4 regions of the Exiguobacterium sp. s102 genome follow, and region 4 is predicted to be linked to each of the others. Evidence: predicted binding sites of a transcription regulator. Region 4 holds the regulator's gene; each other region holds the start of a gene.

Region 1 (4,751 bases), on a different contig from region 4:
AAAGTTTCCAGTTCTCAAAGAAGAGTGGTGTCTTCATCGCTGCTTCCTCTGTTTCCGCGACAGGAAATTCAGTACTTCCTTTCGGTGTCCGGAAGGCCAGTTGGAACATCGCAAACAAGAATAAGAGGATTGAAATAAAGAGGATCGTACCACCGATTGCCATCGCAACGTGATAGGGAATCCAATCTGCGACGAGCGAATCTTTGAAATATGCCGCAGGACCCGTCCGTCTCGGATTGCCAAGTAAGCCTGAAATATGCATCGCAGTCGACATAAAGAGCATACCAATCGTCCACGTCGCCGTCTGGATGAGACCAATTGTATTGATCCGTTTTGTTAAGGTCCGTCCTCGTAATAATGGAACAAGCCAATAGGCCGTTCCAAAGAACGTCAACGCGACTGCAGCCCCGACTGTGATATGGAAGTGACCTGTCACCCATAAAGTGTTATGCACGACGATATTCAATTGGTGGGAAGCATTGACGACACCACCGGCTCCAGCCGGGATGAAGAACAACATGCCGACGAACGGTGCAAGAAAGCGGACATCCCGGTACGGCATTTTCTTGATCCACCCAAATAGTCCGGTCGCACCTTGACGACGACCTGCTAGTTCGAATGTCGCAAACATCGAGAATGCTGTCATCAATGAAGGAATGATGACAAGGAACGTCAAGACGACTTGGATGTACTTCCAAAATGCTGATATACCGGGTTCGAGCAACTGATGGTGAAAACCAACAGGGAACGAGAACAATAAGAACAGTAAAAATGACATTCGTGCTAAAGCATCTGAAAAAATCTTACCCCCGACAATCTTTGGAATGACCGTGTACCATACGATATAGGCTGGCAATAACCAAAAATAGACGAGCGGATGACCAAAATACCAAAATAATGTTCGGGATAATTCGATCCCGACCTTATCCGTCCAACCGAGTGATAACGGCAAGAGTTGAAAGAGAATAGTCGCTGCGACACCTAGCGTGGCGATGACCCACAACAAAGCCGTCATGATGCTCATATAGGCTTGAAGTGGTGGATGGACATCCTTATGTTCTCGTTTGTAATCCGCGTACATCCGGAACATTGCGGCAGAAGAAACCCATGTTCCCACAACGAAAATCACGAGTCCGATATAAAAAACAGGGTGTGCCTTCAGCGGCGCATAAAACGTGTAGAGAACGGATGCTTCACCTGCTAACACCATCCATGTGACAAGGAGGACACCGACAATCATCAACCAGAATCCAACCCAGCCCAAGCGTCTCGGAAACTCTTCAAAACGCCCGAACGACTGTCCTAAAAATGAAAATAAAAGTCCGAATATGAATAATGTCGTAAAGACAATCGCAAGCATTAGTCCGTGAGCCGTCAGCAATTCATAATAACCGACTCCAGCAATTTCTGGAATGACTCCAGTACGGACGAGTGTCTGTAGTAGACCACATAGTCCACCGATCAGTAACGCCACAAGTGAAAAACTGACGTAGGCAAATCCGAGTTTTGCTTCTTTTAATCCAATCTCTCCTGCGGGGATTCCCCGCTCCATCTCAAACTCCATTAATTTTTTCGAAATCGCATTCATTTATTCCACCACCTTAATCTTAGTCGACATCATGTGATGCGCCGATCCACAATATTCGTTACAGACAATTAAATATTCGCCAGCTTCTTTGAATGTGTACTCGATTGAATTGATATGTCCGGGAACGACCATCATATTGACGTTCGTCTTGACGATTTCAAATCCATGGACGACATCTTTCGACGTCACCAGAAAATCGACGGTCGCGCCTTTTTTGATAATCATGTCTTGCGGTGTGAACTGGAAAGCTTGTGAGACCATGACGGCCTCATATTTATTGTCGTCAATTTTTTTTAGACCCGGTTTATCAAATGGCTTCGTCTGATCGACTTGCGTCGGGTCAATCAATGTTGCGTCCGACGGTGGTTGATTATCAGAAGCGAATGCTGATACGCCAATGATGATTAAAAAGACTGCCAACATGATACAACCGAATACTAACCATATTTTTTCTAAACGATGAATATGCACCCTGATTCCCCCTTATCTTGAAGTGAATAATAAAAAGATTGATCCCCACATTCCGATGATGACTCCGGCAACGATAAATACAGCGATAAACGTTCCCTTCAGTTCTGTATCTGATTTCTGACGCATGATCAGTAGCTCCCTTCCGTCGTTGAATCGGTGACTTAACCTACCTTTATTTTAGAAAAAGACACCCTTCGTAATATGTGATAAACGTCACACCAATTGTGACGATTTCGCGCTTTTCTTTTATAAAACACACATAAAGTTCACAACTTGTTACGTACTGAACATATTTTGAACTGCTACTGTTATGCGACACAAAAAAGGACCGCATTCAAAAAGAATGTGATCCTACAGCGTGTAGACAAACTATTATGAAGAGTGAACATACTATAACGAGAGGCAATCCGTTCGCGCGTCCCTGTCTCGCATCGTCTTCAAAGCGGCAACCTTCCGCGCCGCTACAGCAAAGCTGCAGGGTCGCGACCGATTGCTTTTCGCGGTTCTAAGCGATTCGAGACGGATCGCGTGCTAAACCGTCTGCATGCCAGGCTTTCCGTCACGGTATTCCTATAAAAAGCGTCACATTTCGTTGACTCCTACGGGAAAAAGTGCGTTTTTAACGCACGTTCAGAGGCAGGCAAGACCCTGCTCGTTGTCCGTGAGGATCAAGGAGCAACGGCTTGCGCCTCGCCCGAGGAAAGCAACGAAAAAAGACGCTTGATCTCCCGATAGCACGTTGTCTACATCCTGAAGGACCACATTCAAAAAGAATATGATCCTAGACTGCTGATAAGTTCTTCTAAAGTTTGACGTGTTGCGGTTCCATCAAAAGGATGATGTTGGAGCAATTTTTAAGTCAGCTCCAGCGTATGGCTCCGTAAGCTAACGCTCAAGTTAAGTTTAAATCCGGCAGACACCGACAGGACACCCTTCACAGTGGCAAAGATCGCGTAAATAGTTGGCATCATGAACGATGATTTTAGTCGTCGTCATCGAAATAACATTGTCTTTTTTCCACTGAGAAAACATCCGGTTGACCGTTTCACGTGGTGCCCCGATCAACTGACCGAGTTCAGTATCCGACGGTCGCTTTGAAATCACGTAATCGTCATCGACTTTTTTTCCGTCCATTGCGATTAGTCGTAAGAGTGTCGAAGCGAGTGCCCCTTGTTTCCCGAACAATAAGAGGTCACGTAACTTCGTTTCCGTTTGTTTTCGCATCAAGGCTTGCCAGCGCATGATATCTAATGCGAATGTTCCATCTTTTTTCATCAAATCTTCGAGTGTCGATTTCGAGATGAAGCCAATGACACTGTCCTCCATCGTTTCGACACTATAGGAGCTTGGAAATGCTTCTCCGACATCGAATTCACCAAATAAGTCACCTTTGAAATATAAGAACATCATTAGCGGGCTACCTTTTTTCGTGAGCTTTGATAGTTTTACACCACCTTGTTTCACATAAAAAAGTTTATCGTTCATTTCCCCTTCCCAACAGACGATTGAGTCTTTTTTAAAAGATACCTCAGTCATGAACTCTTCAAGTAATTCACGTGTCTCACTCGACAACACGAACGTATTGGCTTCTGTCGTCCCACAAGTAAGCATCTCGCATTCTCCTTTCCGTAGCTTCTGCCTTCAGTATAGAACATCACAAGGGAAAATAGCGTTTTTTCAAAAGATTGTCAAACTTTGTTCACTATTTCACAAATTAAATAAACAAAAAAAAGCCAAGGTAGACCGATTGGATCTACTCTTGGCTCCGTTTAAGTCCCATTTATAATAAATAACGCATCCATTTTGAATCGGTATTCGAGCGCATGTAGCGGAACGGCAAATCGAACTTCGTCGTATTGTTGACGACTCCTTTACGGTGGCTGAACGTCTCAAAGCTGAATTTCCCATGATAGCCACCGATACCACTTCCGCCGACCCCGCCAAATGGCAAGTTATGTTGCGCAACATGCATCAACGTATCATTGATGCATCCACCACCAAATGACACACGATCGAGTACACGATGCTGAACAGCTTTACTTTCTGTGAAGAGATAGAGCGCCAACGGCTTATCACGGTCATTGATGAAACGGATGACCTCTTCCACTTCACGATAAGAATAGACTGGAAGAATCGGTCCAAAGATTTCCTCTTGCATCAACGGACTTTCTGGATCAACGTCCGTCATGACGGTTGGTGCCATCTTTCTCGTCGCTGCATCGACTTGACCACCAAATAAAATTTCACCTTGGGGCAAGTAGCCACTCAATCGATCCAAATGACTGTCTGAAACAATCTTGACGTAAGAATTCACACCAACACCATTACCATACTGGGCAAAAGCTTCCTTTTCAATCAAGCGTAAAAATTCCTCGCGGACGTCTTCATGGACAAAAACATAGTCAGGGGCGATACACGTCTGTCCTGCGTTTAACCATTTGCCCCAAGTAATTCGTTTTGCAGCAAGCTTTAAGTTCGCATCACGGTGAACGATCGTCGGAGACTTCCCGCCGAGTTCAAGCGTGACAGGTGTCAAATATTTCGCCGCTGCTTGATGGACGATTTTTCCGACACGCGTCGACCCCGTAAAGAAGATGTAATCAAACTTCTCTTCAAGAACAGCTGAACTGACGTCCGCATCCCCCTCGATGACAAGTCCAAATCGTTCGTGAAATGCCGTTTCAAAGACTTC
Region 2 (4,751 bases), on a different contig from region 4:
GTGCCGCCTTCGAAATCAGGAAGCCGCTTGCTGCAAACAGACCCACCGCCGTGACGCCGGCAAGAACACCAAAGAGAATCGAGAGGACGATATCCCGTTTCTGGTGCAGCATCAATCGAAAAATACCCATCAATTCTTTCATCGTGTTTCCTCCCCTCGTTGGACGGCACGCATCCGTGCGTATTCCGAATCCCGTGCGAGTAACGCCTCATGTGTGCCTTGGTCGACGATCCGGCCGGCCTCTAAAATGACGATGTTGTCCGACTGTTCGATCGTATGCAGACGGTGTGCGACCGTGATGACGGTCGCCGTCCGTCCGAGTTCCTGGATTGCCTGCTGTAACAGGTGTTCCGTCTTAACGTCGAGTCCCGTCGTCGGTTCATCGAACAGGATGACGTTCGGCCGTTTCAAGAAGGCACGGGCGAGTGCGACCCGTTGTTTTTCGCCACCCGATAGACCGCGCCCCCCTTCACCGATTCCGGTGTCGAGCCCGTCCGGTAAACTCGCAATCAGTTCCCCGAGTCCTGCGGCAGCTGCCGCACGCTCGATGTCTGTCCGCGTCGCCTCCCGTAATTCACCGATGGCGATGTTGTCGGCGAGTGTCCCCGCATACAGGTAAGGATGCTGCGAGATATAGCTGAGCTGTCCGAACCAGCTCGTTTCCGTGATTTGTGCGCGTGGCTGACCATTCAGGAGCACTTCGCCGTTCTTTGGATCGGCCAGTCCCGCGAGTAACTGCAGGACGGTCGACTTCCCGGCACCACTTCGTCCGATCAAGGCGACTTTTTGGTACGGTTCGATGCGCAGCGTGACGTCGGTCAGTGCAAACCGCTCGTCCTGATACGTAAAGTCCACGTCTTTCAGTTCAATCCGCGGTGGTGTCGCGGACTTTAACGCCTCCGTTCCGAACGTTACGCCCCGGTCGTCTTGCGTCAGTTCAGACGCAATCTGTTTCGCCGCCGCAACACTGCCCCGTCCGGTATGGAACGCTGCCCCCATCTCTTTTAAGGCCAAATAATACTCCGGTGCAAGCACGAGCATCAAGAAGGCTGGAACAAAGGTGATGCTTTGAAATAAAATCAACCGGAGACTGACCTCAAGCGCAATCATCCCCATGCTGAGCATCGAGATGAACTCAAGCATCAACGACGACAAGAAGGCGAGCTTCAGCACGGTCAGCGTCGCATCGCGGAAGTCGAGACTACTCCGTTCGATGACGTCCTGCTGTGCTTTCGCGCGACCAAACAACTTTAACGTCGTGATGCCTTGCAGCGTATCGAGGAAGGTTCCGGAGAACGCCGTCATCTTCTCGAGCTGCGTATCGGCACGTTTTTGCGTCATGATTCCGATGACGATGTAGAACAGTGGAATGAATGGTGCCGTGATCATCATGACGAGTCCCGTAATCCAGTCATAACTGAATGCTGCGATCAGCACCATCAAGGGAACGATCGACGTCTGGATGACTTTCGGCAAGTATTGGCTGTAATAGCTGTCCATCTCATCGACCGCGTCAAGCAACACACTGACCTTTTGTCCCGACTGTCCTTGCGACATCACTTCGACGGAACTCATCGTATACTTCGCGACGAGCGCCTGGCGAATGTCTTGTTTGACACGTGCCGCGAGAACCGTCCCGAGCCGCCCGTTCCAGTACGTGACAGCGACCCGTAACATCAGCATGAGCAGTAAGATACCGAGTAGCGGAACAATTGCCGCAAAGGCGTCCCCTTGGAGAAAAATGCGGTCGACGATGATGACGATCAAGTACGATTGACCGATGACCGCAATCCCCATCAGGACAGCCGCCAGCATCAATTGCAACATGATCGTACGTGGAATCGAGATGATTCCTTTAAGTGGATTCATATAAAAACGCCCCTTCACAAATTGTGAACGACTTTTAGTGAATATTTTCACATATCGTACATTCAGTATACCGAATCCTTCGTTTAGTTGCCATGAGAATGCCGCTCCAAAGGTGTGACGGTTTTGTGAGAAGCGTTTTACTCGACAAAATTGCTAACGTCCACTATTATAGACAATAGTTATCTACGTTATACAGAAAGGGCGAATTACCATGCAAATGAAAACCGGAGTCGAACAATCCGTCTACGCGATGCTGTTACTGACCTTTTTGCCGGAGAAAGGACTTTTACCCGGTGAGTTCATCAGTCAGCAGCTCGGCGCTTCACCGACGTACTTTCAAAAACTATTGCGTAAACTCGTCAGTGCCGACCTCCTTCTGTCTGTCCCGGGGGTCAAAGGCGGTTTCCGACTGAATCAACCTTCCGATCGGATTCGTATCTTTGACGTCTACGAAGCCATCGAAGGAAAACAATCCCTTTATGCTTCAAGTGGTGTCTTTGAAGACTTGATGGGCATCAAAGAACAGAACGTCCGCCTCTTATCTAACTTGATGACGGAAGCGGAAGATGCTTGGCAATCGACCTTAAAACGTGAAACGATTGGATCGCTCCGACAGGAAATCGACAGGAACTGTCCCCCTGACCACTTAACGACATTGCAAGCCTTGATTGAACAACAAATGATTCGCAACTAAAAGGAGACTTACGCATGACTACACTTGACCGCTACTTTGAGTTATTTGACGCTTCCCGGACCGATGAACAGGCTTTTAGTGACCTCTCTTCCCTCTTTTCGGACGACATCACGTTCGTCTTGAGTGGACAGGAACAACATGGCATCGACGCCTGGAAAAAATTCGTCCGCCTGGTCTTCACTGCCAACCAGGACATCAAGCACATGTATGAAGCCTGGCTCCCGTCAGCAGATGGCGATACATTCGAGACACGCTGGGCCGTCTGCGGCAAGCGGGCTGACGGAGCGGTCTTCACGCAGGACGGGACGGATATCGCCCGCCTTGATGCAGACGGAAAAATCGTCTACCTCGCCAATGTGCCGGATGATGCGAAGATGTTTAACAATTACAACGACTAACCCAAAGAGACCGTTCCCCACTCGGAACGGTCTCTTTTTGAAGTCATCCGCTTATAAGTTTGCTGCTTCGAACGTGTCGCCGCCTTCAATCGTTCCGTTATCAAAACCTTTTTGGAACCAGCTTTTCCGTTGTTTCGATGTCCCGTGCGTAAAGCTTTCCGGCACGACGTATCCTTGACCTTTTTTCTGAAGGGTATCGTCACCGACGGCATTTGCAGCACCAAGCGCTTCTTCAAGGTCGCCTTCTTCCAACAAGTTCTCCCCTTGCGCGTGATGTGCCCACACGCCGGCATAATAATCTGCCTGCAGTTCGAACCGGACGAGGTATTTATTGAATTTCTCTTCGCTCATCTTTTGACGGAGCGGCATGATCTCATCTGACGTCCCGAGTAACGTCTGGACGTGATGACCGACTTCATGGGCAATGACGTAAGCCATCGCAAAGTCGCCAGGCGCCCCGTACTTAGTTTGTAATTCATCATAAAAACTTAAATCAATGTATAATTTCTGATCGCCTGGACAATAAAAAGGACCGACCGATTTTCCGGCTTGTCCACACGCTGAACTGACTTGGTCGGTATAAAGGACAAGTGTCGGTTCTTTGTATGTCATCCCGTCTTGTTTAAACTCCTTCGTCCAGACACGTTCCGTATCGGCGAGCACGACCGAGACAAAATCGGCGGCTTCTTTTTCTTTCGCTGTTTCTTGATAGCCTGAGTTCGTCCCGCTCTCTGAACCGGATAAATCCCCAAGCAAATCAGCAGGATTCCCACCCATCAACGTCACGACGATCAAGATGATGATGCCAAGTCCACCTCCGATTCCCGCGATTCCTTTCCCACCCATTCCCCGGCGGTCTTCTACGTTTGAACTTCGTTCTCTTCCCTTCCACTTCATGCGGCTTCCTCCTACCAATTTCGATGTTTTTATATACCCGTTCAGGCATTTATTCATGCCACGTTCTTTTAGAAAAATAATGGATGTGCATCTAACTTTTTTTCCAGTCAACAAACACATGCGTGCAACCGATAGTCTTGATACGTCTACCAAAACAGGACTTTGTCTTTGTTTTAGTTTCAACTAGAAATCGGAGGAATTTTATTTTATGAAACGTCATCAACTCATGCTCAGCATCACGTCTCTTATCGTCGTTTTATCTTTAATCGTCCATGGACTCCACCGCTTCACAACGTTTGGAGAAGGCTACTCCCTTTTACAGGGAAAAGGACCAGCCGCGTCGCTCGCTATGTTAACGGTCGTCGCGCTGATTCCTATCTTTTTTCTCTTCGCAGCTGTTATCCTGTACCGCCTTAATCCGCAGAGTAAACAGGTCGCCATCCTCTTGACACTGACGCTGACATTCGCAAGCATGTCAATCATCGCCGGTGGAGAGGGTCTCGTCGAATATCACTTCTCGATTTTCATGGTTCTGGCATTGATTGCCTATTTCCGGCGAATCGATTTAATTCTAATCAGCACGGTATTATTTGCGATTCAGCATCTTGCCGGATTCTTTTTTGCACCGACGCTACTGTGCGGAACGACCGGGTATCCGTTTAGTTTGTTGCTGATTCATGCAGTGTTCTTAGTTTTAACGAGCAGTGCCCTGATCATTCAAGTATTCGTTCAAAATCGTGAACGTCACGCGGCGCACGCACGGGAAACGGAAGCAAACACGTTAATCACGAACGTCAGTCAACAAATCGAAGCACTGGTCGGTCATTTAAAAACGAATACGACACACTTGAAGCAAGCTGCTGCAAACTCAGTTGTCGTCACAGATCAGATTG
Region 3 (4,751 bases), on a different contig from region 4:
GGCTTCGCATCACTTAAGAACGTTATTGAAACAAGGTCTCGTCAAATATCGTAAAGAAGGAAAAGTTGTCTATTATTCACTTGATGACCATCATGTCTCGTCGTTAGTTCATTTGGCAATGGAGCATGTGAATGAAGGAAAGGCTTCTTCTTGAGAAAAATATAAAAAACGCACCGCAGTCCGATAAAGAACTGCGGTGCGTTTTTTAGCTTTTTCACGAAGCTAATCGTATGAAACAACAGATTATTTGATTCGATGGAAGAACGTGATGGTCACACTGATGAGTAGAAAGGCTAAAATGGATAGACTAAAGCACATCCGTTTATAGGATGCTGTCACGAGCGCCGTATTTTCGAGTTCTTGATCTAATTCGGTATACAATTGATCTTTAACTTGAGCAAGATCTTCAAGAATGGTCTGCGTGGTCTGCGTCGATTGTTTCGCTAAAGCGGTAGCTGCCTGTGAACCGTTTGTTTCATAAAGGCTGAAAACGGTTTCGATTTCTTTTTCCCATGCATTGTTACGGACCAATAAATCTTTAATCGGTACAGGTGTTTCGTTCGAAGCATTGAGCACACGGCGTAAATCATGAATTTTGGTCGTGCAGAAGTAGTATTGTTCAATGTAGCGGTCGTCTTCATAGAGCAATAGGCCGCGAACGGCATTTGCCCGATCCCGATTGTATTCGACGAGTTGGTCGACCTGTTTAATCATCGGGATGTTATGGGCGTGCATCTCTTCTGTCATTTTTGAAATGGTACGATAACCTGTCAAGGCATAGATGAGAGGAATCGAAGCGAACAAACTGACTAAAAGAATGAGAGAAATGCGGTAGCGCCAAAGTTTATTCATGCAATCATTCCTTCGTAAGCTAACTGGTAATGTCATTAGCTTAACCACTAATTCCCAAAAAGTGAAGAGTTATCTATTTTTTAGGGGAACATCTTTTGGTTACGGGGATCCAATCGTTTTATATTTTGAGATGAAACCTGAAGCGATACCAAACGTAGACGTATATGATGGGTCAGCCTTTGTTTACAAAAAACAACCCACCTCATGACAGGGGGGTGTCGTTTCATCGTGTGCGGTTCATTTAAAAAGAGTAGGAATGTTCTTTGTAATTTCCGAAGACGGTATGAATCTCAGAGAAGGTGACGAAGGCATTAGGTTCGACAGAAGAAACAATTTCCTGAAGACGAACGATTTCATTATTCTGTACGACGACATAAACCATCTTCTTTGTCCGGTTGGAATAGCCACCGCGCGCATCGAGAATCGTGACACCACGACCAAGTTCTTTTGTGATGACGTCGTTGATTTCATCTGCTTTTTCACAAATGATAATACATTGTTTAGAAGCAGAGTAAAAACTATAGACCGTTTGCAACGCCTTGGCGCGAACGAAGCTCATAATTAATGCATACATAACATGTTTTAAGTCGAAGACTAGCCAAACTAAGATATAGATCACTAAATCCTGCATTAAAAAAATACGCGGGAGCGGCCAGTTATGAAAGCGGGCATAAAAGAACTTTCCGAGGATGTCGAGTCCACCTGTCGAAGCGCCGCCAAAGAAGATTAATGCCATTGCGAGTCCGGAAACTAACCCTGCAAAAATGGAGGCGACGAGAGGATCGTTTAATGACTCAGGAACCACTTGTGTTGGAATCCAATCAATTAAAAATGAAGAAATAAGGACGATAATTCCTGAAAGTAGCATGAATCGTTTTCTTAAGAAGCGAAAACCAAGTAAGAAAAGCGGGATATTCAAGACAAGTTGGGTCAGTCCGATAGGCGTATTGAACAACTCTTGGAAAATAAGTGTGATTCCCATGATGCCGCCAGATCCAATGTCATTTGGAGATAATAAAAGGCTGATATAAAGGGAGTAAAGAAGTGTACCGATTAAAAGGAAACTGATTTTTTCTGTTCGTTTTTTCTTGCTCGTTTGTTTAGTCTTCATTGTGATTGATGAGAAATCCTCATGCTCCTCCTTTGTAAAGTATCTGCCTGCAAGAGTACGCCTATATAGCATTAAATTCAACCCCTCAACTGAAAAATATCGTAAAAAAAATGTGACGCGGGTCGAAAGGAATTGAGTGAATTGAAAAAAATCCTTTTATTTTTATGCTGTGCGCTCATTGGATTAAGCGCAGGTTCCGTTTTTATGTTGCATTACTCGAAGGAATCCCCTGACAATAAGTGGCGTGATGGAGCACTGGTCACCCGATATGTCGGAACATCGGTTACAAATACAAATGCAATGACAGGATTTATTGAACGATTTCCATTTTCAGACGCACTTAAACAAGTAAAGATTGAAGGGACTACCGTCTCCTTACGTTATGAAGTGACGGGTAAATCCAGAAAAGAATGGGTCGGGACAAATCATGAATGGATTGATCCGTCTACACCCTCTTTTATCAAAAGTCGATTTTCGCAACTCGTCATGCACCATACGCTGGCTCTTTTTTTAGCGATTCCTAATGTAATGACAGTTGAAATTCAATATACGGATCCTGTATCAATCCTTCAAATTAAAATCACGCGTAATGATTTTGAAGGGTATACACCACGCGATATTGAGCGAGCTTCGACGTCCACTAACCGCTTTAATCGTGTAGTTATTGACGACTATGTATTAGTTGAATCAAGACGAAAATCCTTTCTAGAATACTTCCGTTCACAACTCAAAATATACCCGTAAAGTAGTTGTATCTAGCAAGAAAAAGCTTTTTTCACAAACTTGACACAATGGTATCGTTTACATGTCATTCTTTCGTAAAAACCTTAAATAAGGGGTAGGCAGGGGTTGAACATCTTATAAGATGGAAGTATGATAATAAGTGAACAAACATTGTGAAGTGTTGAACAAGAAGAAAGCGAGGTTTCTACAATGAATGAAGTAGAAGCATTAGAAGGGCTAAGAAATAAAGCGGTTAAATCAACTAAAATGCTACAAATGCGTCCACTCGAATATTTAGTTCGTGCCATGCTTGCTGGGGTATTCATCGGTTTTGCTATCATATTTACACTCAAAGCAATCAACGGACTTTATCTAAATGAATCGGCTGCGATGACGCTCGTCGGTGGATTAACTTTTGGTGTTGCGCTTGTCTTAATTGTCTACGGCGGTGCAGAACTGTTTACAGGAAATACGATGTATTTTACTACGGCGACGATGCGTGGATACACTACAAAAATGGATACGTTTAAAGTATGGACGATTTGTTTGATTGGTAATGGTCTCGGAGGACTTGCCTTCGCGTTACTCTTTTCGCAAACTGGAATCATTCAAGAGTTAGGCGCAAACAACTGGTTGTTCGCTGTCTCTGAATCGAAAATCCATCACTCGACATGGGAAATTTTTACGCGAGCAATCTTCTGTAACTGGATGGTTTGTTTAGCGATTTTCATTCCGAAAAACATGAAAAATGAATTGGCACAAATCATGATGATGATGGTTTTAGTTGCTGTCTTCTTCGCATCAGGTTTTGACCATGTCATTGCCAATATGGCATTGTTCTCAATCGCGCTTGTCGTACCTCACCCAGAGGCGATTTCATTTGCCGGAGCAATCCATAACTTAATTCCTGCTCTCTTCGGTAACATCATCGGTGGAGCACTCTTCATGGGAATGGTTTACACGTGGTTGAATAAAGAAAAGCTAGAAGTGGATCAATCAAAACAACAAGCTGCGACAATCAACATCGCGACGAAAAAAAAAGCATAAAGAAAAGGTAAGGTAGCGACGGGTTTTCCCGCCTCCCTTACCTTTTTCTTTATTCGAGATGTTGGAAGCGATCGACATCTGCTGCGAGTTCTTCATAGATCGATTCGACGATTTGAGCATCATCGAACAGACCGAGAACATTTTCGTCAGGTAGTGCATCGACTGGGGAAGTAAAATAGAGCACAGCCGTCAATAATAATTGTTCTTGTTCTTCCTTCATCGAAAAACGTTTTTGATAAAGGGCACGTAACATCTCAAGTAACTGTTTAAGTTGGAAATACAGCACGAGTTCTGCTTCACGTTCGATATCAGACCCTTCTTCTGAAGCGATATCTTTTGTTAAATGTGCTAAGCCAACTTCTCCTCGAATCAATAAATCTTCCTGTGCTTTGTGATCTCCGACTAACGCCAATGCCTGACGGTGGAAATATGTGTAAGCGGATTTAAAATCTCCTGGTACGAATTCCATGTTCAACACTCCTTCTCTACACCTAGTTTCACCTTATTTCTTGCAAAATTGCAACTCTTTCGTGAAAATAAGAGTAAGAGACGAAAGGGGATTACATAATGCCGACTCAAGAACAACTCAAAAAGTATGCAGCACTCGCTGTACGTACAGGAATCAATTTGCAATCCGGTCAGCAACTAGAAATTCGTGCTGGCATCGAAAATGCACCACTTGTTCGTGAAATTACACGTGTTGCTTACGAAGTAGGCGCATCGAACGTTTACGTGCAATGGTCAGATGATGAAATGACGAAAATCCGTTATTTCGATGCACCGGAAGATTCGTTTGACGCATTTCCAGAGTGGTTAAAAGCACGGTTCGATCAATTAGCTGATGAAAAGACAGCCTTCTTATCTGTCGTCAGTGAAGATCCAGATCTTTTAAACGGAGTCGAGTCGAGTCGTATCGCGCGCGCGAATAAAGCAGCAGGAGTTGCACTAGCCAATTGGCGTAAATTCGTCATGAGCGACAATGTAAGCTGGTGTGTCGTTGCTGCACCTTCAGATGCTT
Region 4 (4,751 bases):
GACGTTTTTCGTACTGGAAACCATCGAGTAAAAAAAAGAGAATCGCCAGTGCCCAAATGCCGAGACAGCTGATCAAAAAGGCGACGAGCGGTGAAACGGCTCCGTAATAGCTGATGATTAACGGGTCATTCAGTTCAACGAACATCTGGGTCGTCAGCAACGTACAGATTAATCCGGATAAGAGGCTGATGAAGAGACCACTCCACGTCTTAATCACGAGGCCGATCATGCACGAGATGAGGATGAACAACAGGACGACGGCATTAAAGGCATCCGGCCGGATGAAGGCCGACACGTAGTCGGCATACATCGGAACGAAATAGAGCACCCCGGACAATAATCCTTGAACGAGGTTGATGACATAACTTTTCGAGCGCATTAGTGGAAACTCTCCCATCGTTCCATCAGTTCGAGGAGGTCCGTATCAATCTGATCCCGTTCTGCCGACAGCGCCGTCGCCTTCGGAATATCGTTGAAGACTTCCGGTTCGCAAAGCAGTTGTTCGATTTCAGTTGATCGTGTTTCCAACCGTTCAATGTCTTGTTCGAGTTGTTCGAGCTGTTGTTTCTTTTTTCGTTCTTCTTTTTGCGCATCTTTGTCGATGCTTTTCGAAGCAGCGACTTTGATTGCTTTTTCTTCCTCTGCTTCGAGGCGGGCGATTTCTTCTTTCTCGGCCTTCTTCTCCATATAGTAAGAGTAGTCGCCGAGATAATCCGTCACACCGTCCGGATTCATCTCGATGACGCGTGTCGCAACCCGGTCGATGAAGTAACGGTCGTGGGAGACGAACAGGAGCGTGCCTTCATAGTCGACAAGTGCGTTCTCAAGCACCATCTTCGAATCAAGATCGAGGTGATTGGTCGGCTCATCGAGAATGAGGACGTTCGTTTTGCGTAATTTTAACTTCGCGAGGGCGAGGCGTCCGCGCTCGCCGCCGGATAATTCGTGGACAAGTTTAAAGACATCATCACCACTGAACAGGAATTGACCGAGGACGGACCGGACTTGTTGTTCCCGCATCAACGGCCACTCGTTCCAAATTTCATCGATGACCCGGTTGCGGTCGTTGAGCTCGGCCTGCTCCTGATCGTAGTAGCCGACAGAAACGCCGGTCCCGAAACGATGTTCACCGAATAACGGTTTAATCCGGTTGACAAGAACTTTCAGTAACGTTGATTTTCCGATTCCGTTCGGACCAACGAGGGCGAGGGATTCGCCGCGTTGTAATCGGAACGTGATGCCTTTTGAGACGGCTTCTTCATAGCCGACCGCGAGTTGCGTGACTTGTAACACATCGTTCCCACTTTGTTTTTCAATCGGGAACGACAGGACGGTGCTGCGTTCATCCCCATCCGGACGATCAATCCGGTCGACTTTTTCAAGACGTTTGCGGACGCTTTGTGCGCGTTTCGTCGTCGTCGCCCGTGCGATGTTACGCTGGATGAAGTCTTGCATCTTCGCGATGTCTTCCTGTTGCTGTTCGAACTGCTTCATCTCTTGTTCATACAGTGCTGCCTTTTGTTCCAAGTACTTCGTGTAGTTGCCGGTAAACTTCCGGCAGACGTTCCGTGACAATTCATAGACGACGTTGACGACCTGGTCGAGGAAGTAACGATCGTGGGAGACGATCAAGACCGCTCCACGGTAACCAGCCAGGTAACTTTCGAGCCAAGAGAGTGTATCGATGTCGAGGTGGTTCGTCGGCTCATCAAGAATCAACAGCTCAGGTGCCTGAAGCAACATCTTCGCCAGTGCGAGTCGCGTCCGTTGTCCACCGGATAGCGTCTGGATCCGGCGTGAATAATCGTCCGGATAAAAACGCATCCCGTGCAGGACGGAGCGGATGTTGGCTTCGAACTGATAGCCGCCGGCGTCCGAGAAGTCATGTTGTGCCTGATCGTATGTTTTCAACAGACGGTCGTAAGCAACAGCATCATTCAAGATATGGTCCATCCCCATCTCAATCTCCATCCGACGGAGCGAACGTTCCTGCTCTTGCAGGTGTTCGAACACGGTCAACATTTCATTCCAAATCGTTTCATTCGACTCAAGACCACTGTCCTGGGCGAGGTAACCGATTTTCACTTCCTTACTCTTCATGATCTCACCAGAGTCATGACTGAGCTCTCCGGCGATGATTTTTAAAAGTGTCGATTTTCCGGCACCATTTCGTCCGACGAGCGCAATCCGGTCCCGCTCCTGCACTTCGAGTTTAATATTGTCTAAAATCGGCTCAACACCGAATGATTTTGATAGTTGGTTCACTTGTAAGAGAATCATAAAAACATCCATCCTTCCACCCTTTAGTCTATCATGAAAAAAACGCAGGAGTCCCGTGGAATATATTATTTGTTAGTCTATGTGAAGTGGTTTACAATCAAAGAGAATAGAATTCTTTGCATTGATTTGGGTGCCACGTCAGAACGTGGCCGAAGGGGGAACTGCAGTATGAATGGGCCAGACACAAAAATACCACAAGCGACGGCGAAACGACTGCCGTTATATTATCGTTTCATTCAGAGTCTTTATAACTCAGGCAAGCTGCGCGTCTCTTCAGCAGAGCTCAGTGAAGCGGTCAAAGTCGATTCAGCGACGATCCGCCGCGATTTTTCCTACTTTGGGGCGTTAGGGAAAAAAGGATACGGTTACAACGTACAACATCTATTGACGTTTTTCCGAAAGACACTGAATCAGGATGAAGTCACGAATGTGGCACTTGTCGGGGTCGGACATCTCGGAACGGCGTTTGCAAATTATAACTTTTTAAAGAATAATAGTACTCGGATAGTCGTTGCGTTTGATGCGGACGAAAACAAGGTCGGAACAACGACGCAAGACGTTCCTATCTATCATGTCTCTGACATGAAAGAGCAAATCGAAGCGAACAAGGTTGATGTCGCCATCTTGACGGTCCCATCCCAGTTCGCACAGTCAGTAGCGGATGAGTTAGTTGAGTATGGTGTGACCGGAATCCTGAACTTTACACCGGCGCGGTTGAACGTACCGGCCCATGTTCGGGTCCATCACATCGATTTGTCGATCGAGTTGCAGTCACTAGTTTATTTCATGAAGCATTATTCGCAATCAGCTGAAGGAGTGAAATCATAATGGAAAACCTTATTCCATCAACCATCGCGTTCATCGGACCGGGGAGCATCGCCTTGATCGGTGCCGTCGCGTTGATCATCTTCGGACCGAAAAAATTACCGGAGCTCGGTCGTGCTGCCGGTCAGACGTTAAAAGAGTTCAAGAGTGCGACACACGGCATCATGGACGATGATAAAGACAACAAGGATGAATCGAAAGAGAAGTGATTAAATTATGGCGATTGATCAAGAACAGAGTGTGACATCGCATCTAGACGAGTTGCGCAAGCGGATCGTCTGGTCACTCATCATCGTCGTCGTCTTGTTCGCCGCGGCCTTTCCGCTCGTCCGACCGCTCGTGCGTTTTCTGCAGTCGGACCTGAAAGAGCTCGGCATCGGATTGAATGCCTTTAATGTGGCCGATCCCCTGATGTTGTACTTGAATTTAGCGTTCATCATCGCGGTCGTCCTGGCTTCACCATTTTGGATGTACCAGCTATGGGCGTTCATCCGACCCGGTTTATTCGAACAGGAACAGAAAGCGACCTTGACGTATATTCCGGTCACGTTTTTCTTATTTTTGTCCGGAATCGCGTTCTCTTATTTTTGGTTACTTCCGTTTCTACTCAAAGTATCGACGGAACTTGGGCAAGAGCTCGGCATCGAGCAAGTCATCGGGGTCGAAAACTATTTCAGTTTCTTAATACGGCTGACGATTCCGTTCGGTATCTTGTTCCAACTGCCGGTCGTGACGATGTTCTTGACTCGTCTTGGACTCGTGACGCCATTGTTCATGCGGAAAAATCGGAAATATGCGTACTTTGCGCTGTTTGTCATCGCGGCTTTAATCTCACCACCGGATGTGACGTCACATCTGATGATTTCGGTACCGTTGTTCGTCCTCTATGAAATCAGCATCATGATTTCAGCCCGGACGTACAAAAAAGTACTGATTCTTGAGCAACAGGCGGAGCTTGAACGGCAAGCGGATTTGATGCGTGAGTTGAATAAGTAACAGTCTCCTCTCGGTCGTTTCGGCGACGGAGAGGTTTTTGTTTGGAAGCGCTCTTTTTATATTGAAAAAGTGAATCGATATGGTTTATACTGATTACAAGAATATGAGGGGGCTTAGCTCAGCTGGGAGAGCGTTTGGCTGGCAGCCAAAAGGTCGTCGGTTCGAGCCCGATAGTCTCCATATGTACATCACTTGGCATTTGCCGAGTGGTGTTTTTTGTTATAGTGGTGGCGGCAAAACAGAAGCTTACAGCCTGGATGATGTTGATGAACCGATTGAAGTCGTTTTCTGTGTTTATCCTTTTGAGGGAATGGGAAATTTCTTAATAGGTAATCAAGAGGGGGAAGCATTATGAATCCATTTACGACGTTAATTGCCTTCATCGTCGGCTGTCTTGTTCTGTATCTCGGAATCCGTGATAAGAACGGTTGGTTGATTGGTGTGGCACTGATTCCGTTAGCAATTGTTGCGTATAGCGTCATCTATCTCATCATTCAAGTTTCAGCCTAGAAACTCCTTTTTTAAGGAAGTTTCTTTTTTTTTGAAACATAACTGGTAAACTGTAAGTATATGACAGTATAGACAGTTGAAACGAGGGAGGGCATTTCAGGATGGAACAAACGCTCCGCGAGGAACGATTACAGGCGTTG

Evidence for each region. Region 4 encodes Rex, which represses fermentation and respiration genes when NADH is low (regulators of the CRP and FNR family bind a similar motif). Its sites were predicted from a motif close to TTGTGAAATATTTCACAA; they were not measured.
Region 1: the regulator Rex is predicted to act here: its motif matches at 2,261-2,278, upstream of KNQ02_RS11400 (cytochrome C oxidase subunit II).
Region 2: the regulator Rex is predicted to act here: its motif matches at 1,905-1,922, upstream of cydD (thiol reductant ABC exporter subunit CydD).
Region 3: the regulator Rex is predicted to act here: its motif matches at 2,858-2,875, upstream of KNQ02_RS11620 (formate/nitrite transporter family protein).

The regions. Positions count from the first base shown of each region.
Region 1 covers NZ_JACSML010000004.1:65,566-70,316, forward strand. Annotated here, with positions in the region: gene KNQ02_RS11390 (b(o/a)3-type cytochrome-c oxidase subunit 1) at 1-1,588, opposite strand, end outside; gene KNQ02_RS11395 (cytochrome c oxidase subunit II) at 1,589-2,059, opposite strand; gene KNQ02_RS11400 (cytochrome C oxidase subunit II) at 2,072-2,185, opposite strand; gene KNQ02_RS11405 (Crp/Fnr family transcriptional regulator) at 2,963-3,670, opposite strand; gene KNQ02_RS11410 (aldehyde dehydrogenase) at 3,840-4,751, opposite strand, start outside.
Region 2 covers NZ_JACSML010000006.1:112,452-117,202, forward strand. Annotated here, with positions in the region: gene cydC (thiol reductant ABC exporter subunit CydC) at 1-142, opposite strand, end outside; gene cydD (thiol reductant ABC exporter subunit CydD) at 139-1,869, opposite strand; gene KNQ02_RS13420 (Rrf2 family transcriptional regulator) at 2,081-2,563, shown strand; gene KNQ02_RS13425 (nuclear transport factor 2 family protein) at 2,578-2,961, shown strand; gene ypfJ (KPN_02809 family neutral zinc metallopeptidase) at 3,013-3,858, opposite strand; gene KNQ02_RS13435 (methyl-accepting chemotaxis protein) at 4,067-4,751, shown strand, end outside.
Region 3 covers NZ_JACSML010000004.1:111,636-116,386, reverse strand. Annotated here, with positions in the region: gene KNQ02_RS11640 (ArsR/SmtB family transcription factor) at 1-154, shown strand, start outside; gene KNQ02_RS11635 (CHASE3 domain-containing protein) at 244-852, opposite strand; gene KNQ02_RS11630 (YitT family protein) at 1,094-1,963, opposite strand; gene KNQ02_RS11625 (hypothetical protein) at 2,096-2,707, shown strand; gene KNQ02_RS11620 (formate/nitrite transporter family protein) at 2,897-3,733, shown strand; gene KNQ02_RS11615 (DUF1232 domain-containing protein) at 3,783-4,202, opposite strand; gene KNQ02_RS11610 (aminopeptidase) at 4,301-4,751, shown strand, end outside.
Region 4 covers NZ_JACSML010000007.1:117,084-121,834, reverse strand. Annotated here, with positions in the region: gene KNQ02_RS14215 (hypothetical protein) at 1-379, opposite strand, end outside; gene KNQ02_RS14210 (ABC-F family ATP-binding cassette domain-containing protein) at 379-2,280, opposite strand; gene KNQ02_RS14205 (redox-sensing transcriptional repressor Rex) at 2,449-3,108, shown strand; gene KNQ02_RS14200 (twin-arginine translocase TatA/TatE family subunit) at 3,108-3,314, shown strand; gene tatC (twin-arginine translocase subunit TatC) at 3,322-4,101, shown strand; tRNA gene KNQ02_RS14190 (tRNA-Ala) at 4,209-4,281, shown strand; gene KNQ02_RS14185 (hypothetical protein) at 4,453-4,611, shown strand; gene KNQ02_RS14180 (hypothetical protein) at 4,713-4,751, shown strand, end outside.